Regions from separate parts of the Paenibacillus hubeiensis genome, predicted to be linked through region 3. Evidence: riboswitches for the same ligand, from Rfam matches in the RefSeq annotation. Region 3 holds a riboswitch; each other region holds the start of a gene.
The links. Region 3 has a riboswitch for thiamine pyrophosphate ahead of thiC (phosphomethylpyrimidine synthase ThiC). Riboswitches for the same ligand answer to the same signal wherever they lie in the genome.
Positions count from the first base shown of each region.

Region 1: it holds a riboswitch for thiamine pyrophosphate, as region 3 does, so the genes downstream of both, RSX24_RS07370 (thiamine phosphate synthase) here and thiC (phosphomethylpyrimidine synthase ThiC) in region 3, are expected to answer to the same signal.
Region 2: it holds a riboswitch for thiamine pyrophosphate, as region 3 does, so the genes downstream of both, RSX24_RS26530 (ABC transporter substrate-binding protein) here and thiC (phosphomethylpyrimidine synthase ThiC) in region 3, are expected to answer to the same signal.
Region 4: it holds a riboswitch for thiamine pyrophosphate, as region 3 does, so the genes downstream of both, thiM (hydroxyethylthiazole kinase) here and thiC (phosphomethylpyrimidine synthase ThiC) in region 3, are expected to answer to the same signal.

Region 1 covers NZ_JAVYAE020000002.1:143,331-146,425, forward strand. The annotation lists gene RSX24_RS07360 (hypothetical protein) at 1-514, shown strand, start outside; gene RSX24_RS07365 (hypothetical protein) at 501-1,487, shown strand; TPP riboswitch at 1,639-1,748, shown strand; gene RSX24_RS07370 (thiamine phosphate synthase) at 1,950-2,636, shown strand; gene thiO (glycine oxidase ThiO) at 2,651-3,095, shown strand, end outside.
Region 2 covers NZ_JAVYAE020000015.1:64,749-67,843, forward strand. The annotation lists gene RSX24_RS26525 (MTH1187 family thiamine-binding protein) at 1-130, opposite strand, end outside; gene RSX24_RS26530 (ABC transporter substrate-binding protein) at 172-1,209, opposite strand; TPP riboswitch at 1,406-1,517, opposite strand; gene RSX24_RS26535 (VOC family protein) at 1,600-1,986, opposite strand; gene RSX24_RS26540 (DUF2798 domain-containing protein) at 2,193-2,681, shown strand; gene serS (serine--tRNA ligase) at 3,008-3,095, shown strand, end outside.
Region 3 covers NZ_JAVYAE020000017.1:65,605-68,699, forward strand. The annotation lists gene thiC (phosphomethylpyrimidine synthase ThiC) at 1-1,273, opposite strand, end outside; TPP riboswitch at 1,656-1,769, opposite strand; gene RSX24_RS27965 (IclR family transcriptional regulator) at 1,897-2,640, opposite strand.
Region 4 covers NZ_JAVYAE020000014.1:34,966-38,060, reverse strand. The annotation lists gene thiD (bifunctional hydroxymethylpyrimidine kinase/phosphomethylpyrimidine kinase) at 1-417, opposite strand, end outside; gene thiM (hydroxyethylthiazole kinase) at 414-1,244, opposite strand; TPP riboswitch at 1,498-1,597, opposite strand; gene RSX24_RS25680 (radical SAM/SPASM domain-containing protein) at 1,811-2,686, shown strand; gene RSX24_RS25675 (pectate lyase) at 3,009-3,095, shown strand, end outside.

The DNA of each region.
Region 1 (3,095 bases), on a different contig from region 3:
GGCAGTACTTCTGCTATATGTATATCCGGCTGCCGAAACGGCGGATCGGCAGGATGAGATTTCCCGGATGACCGTTTACCAGACCGTCACACGTTTTGTTGATTCCGCTCGCACCAAAGGTTACATTTCTCCAGCCATGTTTGCCGAGTTCGAAGAACAATTGGCGCGCACGGGCAATGTCTACGACATTTCAATGGAGCATCTGCACAAAAAATATGTGCCGAATTACATCGATCCCCAAAATCCTGCGACTTTTACGGGGACGTACGAGACGGTTTTGGATGGATATTATTCAAGCCAAATCAAAGAGAGGCTTTTTCCGACCGACGGTTTAGAAACCGCGGAGGATCCTGCTCGAAGATACACGTTTACAGTAGGGGATTTTTTTACCGTGTCCGTCAGAAATACGAATCGAACCCCCGCAATGCTTATCCGCGAATGGCTAAATGGGACACTCCAATCTCCCGCCGTGTTTACCACGTATGGAGGGATGGTGCTGAATGAAGATTACTGAGCTGTCCATCGTTTTTGTGCTTGTCTTTTTTCCGTTTTTTTGGATCGTGTCGCAGAGCAGTCGGGAACTCCAGGAGGCCCAGATCCTCAGCAATAGATACGAGACAGCGCTGAGGACTGCCGTCATGGACGCTGGCATGGTCATGCACCAGAACGAAAAGCAAAGTGGAGAAGCGGGCTACGGTTCATCAAAGTTTGTGAACGCTGATAAAGATTTGGCGCTGGAGACGTTTACGCAAACGATGGCTCTTAATTTGGGGATTCAGGACGATCCGCCAGCGATTCGCTCCTTGTTCGATTATATCCCGGCTATCGTTGTTCTGGACTACGACGGTTACTACATGTATGCCAAAGAGACGGAAATGATGGGGGAGCCCGAAAACTCTTTTCGTCACGTGTGGAGCCCAAAGAAACCCTATACCTATGCAGACGAAGACGGAAACAGCATCAATTTCACGTTGGATAGTTATGTCTACGCCTATGATGCCGAAAAGCAAATGTGGCTTGAAGGCTTTCGGAACGAACTCATCGCGTCGACACGGATCCCGTTGCTGAGAAATGATGAACATTTTGAACATGTTCGCAGAAGCCGGATTGTCAGTGCCGTTCAGGAGGATTTGGCCGAGGTCATCAATCGTCACAACGAATTTGCCAGAAGAAATGGCATCTCATACACGTTTACTCTGCCGCTCATCTCCCAGGAAGACTGGTACAACTCTATAAATGACACAGGGATCATTGCTTTCATTCAGGGTATTCCGAGCGGGAGCCGAAAAATCAACAACTTTGCCATCGGAGGCGGCCGGCTTGTTAAGAGGACGGCCGTGATCGGCGGCGTGGATCCTGACAGCGGCATCAAATATTATTATCCGGCCACATGCTCGAACGGATACAGGCCGGAGGAAGTTTTTACGGATGCCCAGGAGGCAGCGGCTCGAGGCTATTTTGAGCAAAATTGTTATATCAATCACTAGTATCCTCCGACGAAAAGGCACTGGATAGTGCGATATTTTCAGCTGCGTAGTCTAACCTAAAAAAGCGCTGATCTTCCTGATTTTTGGCAGTGCACGCAAAAATGATCGATGACAAAACAGGATGCCTATGGTAATATAGGCTACAACTTCATAAGAGCACTAGGGGTGCCGCGCGATGCGGCTGAGATGGAATAATTCGATTCCGGACCCTTTGTACCTGATCTGGATCATACCAGCGTAGGGAAGTGGCACGTTTTTCGTCATGACAAGGAAGGCTGTATTTCAGCCGTCGCTTGGATTGCAATGCGATTATCGGCAATGCTCGTTCCATGCATAAACGCGTGAGAATAATGCCCATTGGTTTCGCATTTGCCTTGCATTGCACGAAAGATACGAATAAGTCGCCACTCCCCTGCGGGAGTGGTTTTTTGTGTTCTTTCAGAAAGGCAGGTGAACCGAGTTATGGTTGCTTCGCAAACTCAATCAGTACCTTCATCATTGGAGCTCCATGTCATTTCAAACGGAACGGGGGACCTTGATGTTTTTCTTGAAAAGGCGATCCGGGTGAGCCCTTGGGTGGACTACATTCATATTCGGGAAAAACATCTTGCGATCAACCAAAGATTGCACTGGGCCGAACGAATGCAAGAAGCGGGTATCCCGGCTTCGCAAATTGTCGTTAATGGCATTCCTGATCGAATGGATGGTTTTTCTGTTCCTAAGTTGTGCGGCGTGCAAAGGGGGGAATCGGATTTCAAACAGTATGGCACAACCATCCGGATGGACAACAAGCATGAACCGATCCGTCTGGGCGTTTCCGTGCATTCCTTGGAAGGGGCGAAATCCGCTGAGCGCCAAGGCGCAGATTATGTTATTTTTGGGCACGTTTTTGCTACCAACAGCAAAATTGGCGCTGCGCCAAGAGGCATACCTGCATTGAAAGCGATATGCAGTTCCCTTTGCATTCCCGTCATTGCGATCGGCGGAATTCGCCCTGATGCCGTGGATGCGATTTACGCAGCCGGGGCAAGCGGGATTGCGGTCATGTCCGCCATATGGGAGAACAGTAAACCTGAGCAAGCAGCCGCTGCATTCAAACAGGCCATGTCCGGTGTACGGCCCATGAATGACGCCATTGAACGAAGATGAAGGAGGGGCAATCGTTGTTTGATGATCGCATTAGCTTAGACGGTAGTTCGGGGTTCGACATTCTCGACAAAAAAGAGAATCCACGTTCGCGAAAGGACATGTCTGCCGAAACGATCGTGATCGGAGGGGGTGTCATCGGTTGTTCCATCGCTTATGAATTGGCAGCCCGCGGGCAGGAAGTAATGCTCCTGGAACGAGCCCGAATGGGTGGAGGGACGTCATCGGCGGCGGCCGGCATGCTGGCTGCCGACAGTGAGCACTTTCATCATGCGGCCATAGCGGAGCTTGCCCGGCGCAGCCGTGAACGGGTTCACCGGCAGAGGGAGCATATTCAAGCGATGAGCGGAATTGACATTGGTTTGCGGCAGGCCGGGTTCATTACGCCTTTTCGAAGCGGACAAAAGGCAGGACTATATGCAGCCGCATATGAAACAGATTCGAATGCATGCACGTATTGGG
Region 2 (3,095 bases), on a different contig from region 3:
CCAGCGGGTTTACTTGATATTTGACGCCGGATTGTTGAATGACTTCGATCGCGCGATCGACGTAAGGATAAGAGTTTTCGCCGTTCGGCGTTTTGGGAATCACTTGTATGCTAAGCAGTGTGCTGGCCATGTCCATTCACGGCTCCTTCCGATTTCGTTATATAGTTCTCGTTATTGTGGTAAAAATTCGTTCGTATACGCTTTGGAAACGTCGACTTGCTGGTCGAGCAGTTTTTTGCTGAACATCCAGTCCGCGTAATTTTGCCAAACTTCCTGTTTCTGTTCGCCCCAACGTGCGGCATCGTCCTGATATTTCGGGCTGAGCCACTTCTGGCTGGCGAGTACTAAATCCTTGTCGAGGTCCGGAACGGCCTTCAGCAAAATGTTGGCAGCCTCCTCCGGGTGATCAATCGCATATTGATATCCTTCGGATGTCGCTTTCATGAACGCTTTAACCAGCTCCGGATCATTCTGAATCGTCGTTTCGTTGGTTACGAGCACAGGCGTGTAATAGTCGAGCGCTTCGGAGTAATCCTTGACGTACAGCATGTCGATCGGTTCATTCCGCAGCTGTGCTTCAATCCCGGTCCACGCATAGAAGATCCAGGCAAAGTCGATGTCGCGTTTCACGGCAGTGAAGAAATCGGCATCGCCCATATTGATGTTTTTCACCTTGGAGACGTCGGCGCCTTCGCCTTCCATAATCGATTGCATGACGGCTTCTTCTACCGGAGAGCCCCAGCCTCCATACGATTTGCCTTCAAAGTCTTTGGGCGATTTGATATTCCGGTCCACCGGAGCGGCAAAGCCGGACGTGTTGTGCTGAATGACCGCGGCGATGGATACGAGCGGTACGTTTTGCGTGCGTGCTTGGGTTACGCTCTCCTGGTAACTGACGCCAAAAGGGACCTCGTTCGAGGCTACCATCGTGTCCGCTCCGCCTGCGCCAGGCTGCACGATTTCGACGTTAAGTCCCTCGGCTTTGTAAAAGCCTTGATCCACCGCAGCGTACAGGCCGGTATGGTTCGTATTCGGCGTCCAATCGAGCACCACCTTAACGTCTTTCAGTGCGGCATTGCCGCCTTCGCTTGCCTTTTCCGTGCTGCTGCCGTTCTCGCCGGCAGGTGCCGCTTCCTTGCCGCCGCATGCGGCAACGGTTACGAGGGTGATGCACAAGAGCATCAGGCCCATCATTTTGCGCCATTTCATTTCTTTTTCTCTCCTTCATATTGTCCGGCCATCGGCACGGGTACTCCTTGGCTTCATGTCCACAACATCTGATTAAGAATGCCATATCAGGGGAATTGCATCGCGGTCCACACGTTCTGATATTAACAAAAAAGCGCCCCGTTATTCGGGACGCATGCAGGCGTTAGAGAATGGCCACCAGCCTTGGGGCTGTGCCTTGGTCAATATACTCCGATTCCTACGCTGGCATGATCCAGATCAGGTCTAAGGGTCAGTATCTTATGGGATACACTCTCAGCCGGCCAATTCCGACACCCCTGGGAAGCTATGAAGTTACGGGCGTTGCTATCACAGTAATTATAGGCAAGAGTCCGGATTGTGTCCAGTAAGGAATTGGAGGGACGACCGGGATTACCGTTGGAAAAATTCAATCCATTCTTTTTCAGGTCCATAGATGAAGAAGTAACGATATCCGTTCGGCAAGGTTACAATCTCCCCATCGATGAACTCTGCATCCGTTGCCTGAATGCGCCGGTATTCCGCTTCGATGTCCTCCACATGGATGGCAAAGTGGTGCACCGTTCCTTCGGATGGCAGCTTGTCGCTATACCCCTGAATCAGCTCGATCTCGGTCTCGTCGCTCCCGTTAAAACCGAGAAATGCCAGCTGAATGACACCGTTGGTGTGAGTCAACCGTCCCTTCAGTTCCAGACCGACAATCTCGGTATAGAAGCGGAGCGTTGTTTCCAGATCGCGAACGGAGATTCCGACGTGGTCGACGCGTTTTTGAAAAGCCATATGAACATACCTCCCGGGGCAGATAATTCGCCATTAGCATTTTAGAAATAGAATAGATGTGAAAATCCAAGCTGTCAAGTTGGAATTGGGGGCGGCGGTTGAACACGCTTACGCAAAAAATAAAGATTTAAATTTTAAAAGTTCACAATTTGTTCACTTATGAAGGGCATAACGTGATCTCTATAATGATCAAATGAACAGAAAGGATGAGTACATTGCCAACAACGAAAAGAGAACAAGTGGTGTTCGGATTAATGATGTGCTTCGGCATGGTCACGATCATGCTGTTGTTTAATCTGTATAACAGCGGAATGATCGGGAAATTGTCTTTGATGGAGATTCTGCTGCAGTTTGTGATCTGTTTTGTGGTCGCTTTTGCGGTTGAATCGATATTGGTAGGTCCTGTGGCGAAAAAAGTAGCGTTTTCCCTGCCGTTCGACAAGTCAAACAAATTGGTGGCCGTGTTGACGCTCTCGTTTTTTATGGTGGTCGGCATGGTGTTGGTCATGTCTTTCTATGGTGTAATGACATCCTACCTCACCAATGGACTTGGAGGTCGTTCCATCCTGCGAAGCTATGGTTCGGCGATCGGCCATAACTTCTTGCTGGCACTTCCGGCACAGCTTCTGGTGGTGGGGCCGATCGTTCGGGCTGTATTTGGCAATGTGGTGGCCAGAAGCAAAGTCAGCGCTTGACCGATCTGTCTTATTTCCTGGGCAATGGTCGTTTGAAAACATAATGAATGAAGCTCTTGCGAATGGGGGAGCATTTCATATATAATCATTGTCAACAATTGCAGATCGGAACTATGCCGTTGAAGAGCATCCAACTCGGAGGCGTTTTCGCCAGGGGAGCGAACCCATTCCCCAAGTTAACCGGAACCGCCCGTTATCGCGGACCAAGAGGCTGGACACAGGATTACCTGTCCCGGCAAGTTGGGTGGCACCGCGAGCAGAGCGCTCCTCGTCCCAAGGGATGAGGGCGCTCTTTGCATTTTTATAGCCCAAAGGAGACGGTGTACATGTTGGATATGAAATGGATTCGTGCGCATGCGGATGAGGTTCAGGCGGCCGCGGACGGCAAAAAAATCAAGGTTTCGGTTCGCGAGC
Region 3 (3,095 bases):
CGTACCCCGGCGCAATGTCCGTGGTCAGCGGGCCGAGCGTGTAGAACGGCGCTTCCTGGCAAATCTCCATTTGCAAGTCCACGTTTTCCTTGATTTTGTGCATCGGCACGTGTCCAGGACCCTCGATCATCACCTGCACGTCATGCTTCCAGGCGATCTGGGTCAATTCCCCCAGCGTCGCGAGTTCCGCCATCTGCGCTTCGTCATTGGCATCATAAATGCTGCCCGGACGAAGGCCGTCTCCCAGCGAAAAGGCGACGTCATACCGCTTCATGATCTCGCAGATTTCTTCGAAATGGGTGTACAGGAAATTTTCCTGATGATGCGCCAGACACCAGGCCGCCATGATCGATCCGCCCCGTGACACGATGCCCGTCATCCGTTTGGCAGTCATCGGAATATAGCGGAGCAGCACGCCCGCATGAATCGTAAAGTAGTCCACGCCCTGCTCGGCCTGCTCGATCAGCGTGTCGCGGTACAGCTCCCACGTCAGCGCCTCCGCCTCCCCTCCGACCTTTTCCAATGCCTGATAGAGCGGCACCGTGCCGATCGGTACCGGCGAATTGCGAATGATCCATTCGCGGGTGGTGTGAATGTCTTTGCCCGTGGACAGATCCATCACCGTATCCGCTCCCCAACGGACGGCCCAGGTCATCTTCTCGACCTCTTCCTCAATGGAAGACGATACGGCCGAATTGCCGATATTGGCATTGATTTTGACGTGGAAATGGCGTCCGATCATCATCGGTTCGCTCTCCGGATGATTGATATTGGAAGGCAAAATGGCTCGGCCGCTGGCCAGCTCCTGCCGTACGAATTCAGGCTCCACGCCTTCGCGGATGGCCGCGAATTCCATCTCGGGCGTAATGATGCCTCTCCGTGCATAGTGCATCTGCGTCACGCATCGCCCTTCCCGTGCCCGCAGCGGTTTCCCGGTGACGCCGGGATACGTCTCGGCTCCAGCTCTTGTGCTGCCCGGCTTCAAGCCGTTGTCCTCCGGCTTAATCGTCCGGCCTTCGTACGTTTCTACGTCCTCGCGCTCCGTAATCCACTGTCTGCGCAGCGCGGGCAGGCCCGTCCGGATGTCCACCTCATAATCCGGATCGGTCATCGGACCGCTCGTATCGTACACGCGGAGCGGTTCGTTATGCTCCACCCCTTGGGGAGTGCTTGTGTCATGAAGGGCAATTTCGCGTTCGGGGACCAACAGGTCCGGTCGCGAGCCCTGAATGTATACCTTGCGGCTGCCCGGAAAAGGCCGCAGCCGCCCCATGCTTTCTTTTTCCGTATCCCGATGGTTTTCCTGTCCCGCTGTTTCGTGTCCTGTACTCATCGCTCGTTCTCCTCCTCATGGTATGGTCCGGCATTGCTCATTCTGCGCACCTGTTCATCAGGCCAAGCATGAAGGAAGTACAGCACGGGCGAATTCAAAAACACGGATACAGCTCCAGGGCGGGCGGGAACATGGCAACCATGGCCCCCGCATCACACATCTCCACCTTGTCGGAACGCCACGGAGATGCGATGATTTGTCGGATACTGCATTAAAAAGCCGGTTCCCCAAGGGAACCGGCTTTATCCTTCATCGCCAAACGTGCCACGGCAAGTCTACCCACAGGGGAGCTTCACTCAAGGCATATTGACGATGCTCGTCGTTGTTTCGCCGATTACTTCCCTACGCTGGCATGATCCAGATCAGGTGCTAAGGGTCCGGAATCTCATGCGATTCCGTCTCAGTCCGGACAATTCGGACTCCCCCAGTAACGTTTGACGGCTAGCGGCAACTTTGCCGCTGCGTCCTATTCAGTTCAGTCAGCCCATGTCTTGGGCTGTCCATTACAGATTAGCCTAAACATGGCGGAAAAACAACCTTATTTTCCAAAATGCCGTTTCGGATCAGGCCAGCATAAGTCCCATCTGCGCGGCGGCTTCTTTCAGGACCGGAGCATACTCATGGAGCGTCTCCTGGGAAAGGCGGCTGACAGGCCCCGATACGGACAACGCGGCGGCGATCCGGCCATCCCGGCCCATAATGGGCACGGACACCGCCGCGGCCCCCGGTTCGCGCTCTTCGTAACTTGTGGCGTAGCCGGCGTCCCGAATATCCGCCATCTGCGCCAAATACGCCTGCGGATCGATGAATACGGGCCATTCCGGGCCGTTCATCAGTTCTTCCCGGTCTTCCTCGCTTGCAAAAGCCATCAGCACCTTGCTGGAAGCCCCTACGGACAACGGCAGCCTTGCGCCAACGGGAGCCACCCGGCGGATCGCCTGATCGCTCTGTACGGCCTGTATCCGAATCCGTTCGGCACCGTCGCGCAGATACAAGCTTACCGTCTCCCCGAGCCGGTCTCTCAGCCGTTCCATCGCCGGCAGCAGCAAAATGGCGGGATCGTCGCTCCGGGACATATGCGCCGATAGTTCCCAAATGCGAATGCCGAGTCTGTATTTCTCGGTCGCCGCATCGCGGATCACAAATCCCCGGTCTTCCAGGGTAGCCATGAGGCGATGCACGGTGCTCTTATGCAATCCGATCTGGCTGGCGATTTCGGTCAATCCCAGATCGCTGCGGGTCGTAAAACACAATAATATATCCAGCGCCCGTTCTACAGCCCGGACGGTTAACTTTCGGTCCTCCATGGCAGAATGCCCTCCTCATGTTTCATCACATGAAACTCGGTTACATAAATTATATGAGAAACGATTCCATCTGTAAACCGATGCCCGTTAAATTCGAACCGTAAGAAGTATCGTGGGGTCTAGGTTATCAGACTTCATCCCCTGTATTTTGCACTCAAAGGAAATAATAACCATGCATCTAAAGAACTATATAACAATTAGGTAACAAATACGCCTGAAGAATTGACATTGGCTATGGTGGAACATACGATAATAAAAAAGTCTATTCGCCATCACAAAGAGGAAAAGAACGAGCGTTTCCACATTTTCTCGTTCCTATTGGAATAACTTTCCGAAAGCGAATTCATATTTTCGCTTATGCCTGAATGGTATAAGTATAACCGTCCAACTCTGTTTTTTTCACGGAACCGAACTTGTCATGTCGACATAATCTGACTCTTTCCTCCTCTGCGCCC
Region 4 (3,095 bases), on a different contig from region 3:
GTTGGGCGTGGTTACCAACGCAAGCGGCAACAAATCCGAAATGAGCGTCTGCACCGCTTGCTGCTGGAGCAGGGGGGCACCGCCCTTGGCGACCATGACCGGATCGATGACCAGTTTGGGCCAGCGATACGTCCGGCATTTTTCCGCGACAATCCGGATCAGGTCCGCGCTGAACAACATGCCGGTCTTGACGGCGCCTGGATAGAGGTCGGTTCCGATCGAGTCGAGCTGCGCGGCCACGCCTTCGTTCGGAACAGCGAAAACACTTTGTACACCGAGGGTGTTCTGCGCAGTGATGGCGGTGATTGCACTCATGCCGTACACGCCGAGCTCCTGAAAAGTTTTCAGGTCGGCTTGAATGCCCGCGCCGCCGCCGCTGTCCGAACCGGCAATCGTGAGAGCTTGCGGGATCGTCATCGTGCACCTCCGGCAGCTTGCCGAATTTGCGACCGTTCTGTCACCAGTGCCGGCGTGACTTGTGCCAGTTGGTTCAGCAGCTCGATTTGGAAGCTGCCGGGACCTTGTTGTGCCGTTCGTTCTGCCGCTTGTTCGGCGGCTATGCCGTAGAAGGCCAGCGCTTCGGCAATGCTGTCTAATCGTTCGCGCCCAGGCTCCGCAATCGCGGCAAACGCCCCGATGACTGAACTCAGCAGGCACCCGGCTCCGGTGACACGGGTGAGCAGGGCATGGCCATTGCCGATCACGTAAGTGGTTTCGCCGTCGGACACCACGTCTTCCTGACCGGTTACGGCTGCGATGCAGCCGAGCTGCTTAGCGGCACGCTCCGCAATGTGGATGCGGTCGCCTTTACCGTGTCCTGCATCCACGCCTTTAATCTCCCAGTTCTCCCCGATGACGTTGGCCACCTCGGCGACATTGCCGCGCAGCACGGTTAGCTGCAGTTCATGAACAAGCTTGCGTGCCGTTTCGGTGCGATAGGCCGTGGCTCCTGCGCCAACCGGGTCGAACACGACGGGCACGCTGTGGGTATTGGCTGCGCGTCCGGCAAGACGAATCGACGTCACGACGTCCTCATTCAACGTACCGATGTTAAGCACAACGGCTCCGGCCATTTTGGCAACGTCGGCGACCTCTTCATGAGCGTACGCCATGAAAGGAGAGGCGCCCAATGCAAGCAGACCGTTGGCGGTAAAAGGGGCTACGACAATGTTGGTAATGTTGTGGACCAACGGATTTTGGGTACGAACGCGTTCCAAATAGGACATATGTGAATGCCTCCTCATCAAGAATAGGTATTTCTGCGCGCTGGTTTCCGGATCGCAGGAAGATCAGTGAAGGGATGACTGGAAATAAATTCTGTCGCGGTGTGTTCGGCAACAACGATCGCATTGCGCGTTCTGGCATCTGCCCAATCGCCCGATGCGCCCCGTGACAAACAAAGCCCCTCCCATTTCCAAGGAAACGGGAGGGGCTTTTCAACGCAAATAGGGATACATGTCTTACGCAAGCCATACCCCTTGCATAATGTATTAATTGGTAAAGTCCGCTCCACTTCCCTACGCTGGTATGATCCAGATCAGGTTCAAAGGGTCCGAAAATCATTCGTCTCAGCCGTGAGGCTCCCCTAGTGACTGTTTGCAGCTTATGCAGTTGTGCATTCAGCATACCTCACAAGTGAGGATGGTGTAAATAGGACCCGGAGGGGCGAGCATCCTTTCCAGATGGAGAATTCCGTCAGTCGATTTACCTTGCTTGCGGAACCCGATATAATAATAAAGGCGCATTTTGGCCGCATCACGAATGAAGTCGGGAAGGGACTCATCCCCCTGACTGGAATGGGGACCACGCATTGAAAACGTTCAAAAAGGTTTATATAGAGATCACGAGCATTTGCAACCTGGCCTGCAGCTTCTGTCCGCAGACGAAGCGAGCCAAAGGATTTATTGATCCGGAAACGTTCAGCATGGTGCTGGATCAGATCAAGCCGCATTCAAGTTACATTTATCTGCATGTCAAAGGCGAGCCGCTGCTTCATCCCAAAATCGATTTGCTGCTGGACATCGCCCATGAGAAGGGTTTCAAAGTGAATATTACGACGAACGGAACGTTGCTGCCGAAAACGAGACACAAGCTGCTCGGCAAGCCGGCGCTGCGCCAGATGAACTTTTCCCTGCACAGCTTCGACGGGCATGAGGGCTCCAAAGATCGCGAAGGGTACCTGAGCAACATCTTTTCGTTTGTGCATGAAGCGACGAAGCATAACGTCATCGTGTCGTTCAGATTGTGGAATTTGACGCAGGACAATTTCACGAATGCCCAGAAGCAGCGCAACCGCGAAACGCTCGATCATTTGGAGCGCGAATTCAATCTGGATTATAAAATCGAGGAAAAAGTCGTACCGGGCAGCGGCGTCAAAATCGCGCCGAACGTGTACCTGAACCAGGACCATGAATTCCAGTGGCCAAGCCTGGATACGCCGGAGGATGACGGTAAAGGATTTTGCCATGCGTTGCGCACGCAAGCCGCGGTGCTTGTGGATGGAACGGTGGTTCCGTGCTGCCTGGACGGCGAAGGCGTCATTAATTTGGGGAACGTGCATGAACGTTCCTTCTCGGAGATTGTGGAAGGCGAGCGCGCCAACAATCTGTTCTATGGTTTTTCGAGACGCGAAGCGGTGGAGGAGCTTTGCCGCAAATGCGGATACCGTCAGCGGTTCGGTGCGTAGGATTGGATTTTGAATAAAAAGACGGGGACGGCTTGATTTCAAGTCTGCCCTTGTTGTCTTTCATCTGAAGGAAAATAAGGTAATTCCAGCACACCGAGAGTTAACACCGGCAGATGCGATGTTCGGAACGGGTACGGATAGGTCTCATTTTCTCAGAGCTGGCGTGAATGTCGGAGAGATGTGAACTACGGATTATTCTTGGAACGTTCCTTTCCTGATAGGATGAGGTTGCGGCCAGGACAAGCGGAGCTGTGCATCTGCGAGGCTTGCCGACAAACCGCCCGTAATGGCGGAAAATCCGATCGCCAAGGAGGAATTCATGATGAAAAAAATGTTGACCGTACTTTTGTCCGCCGGTTTGGTTGCCTCATTGTTTGCTGTGATTCCCGCAGCGGCAGCGCCCGAAATC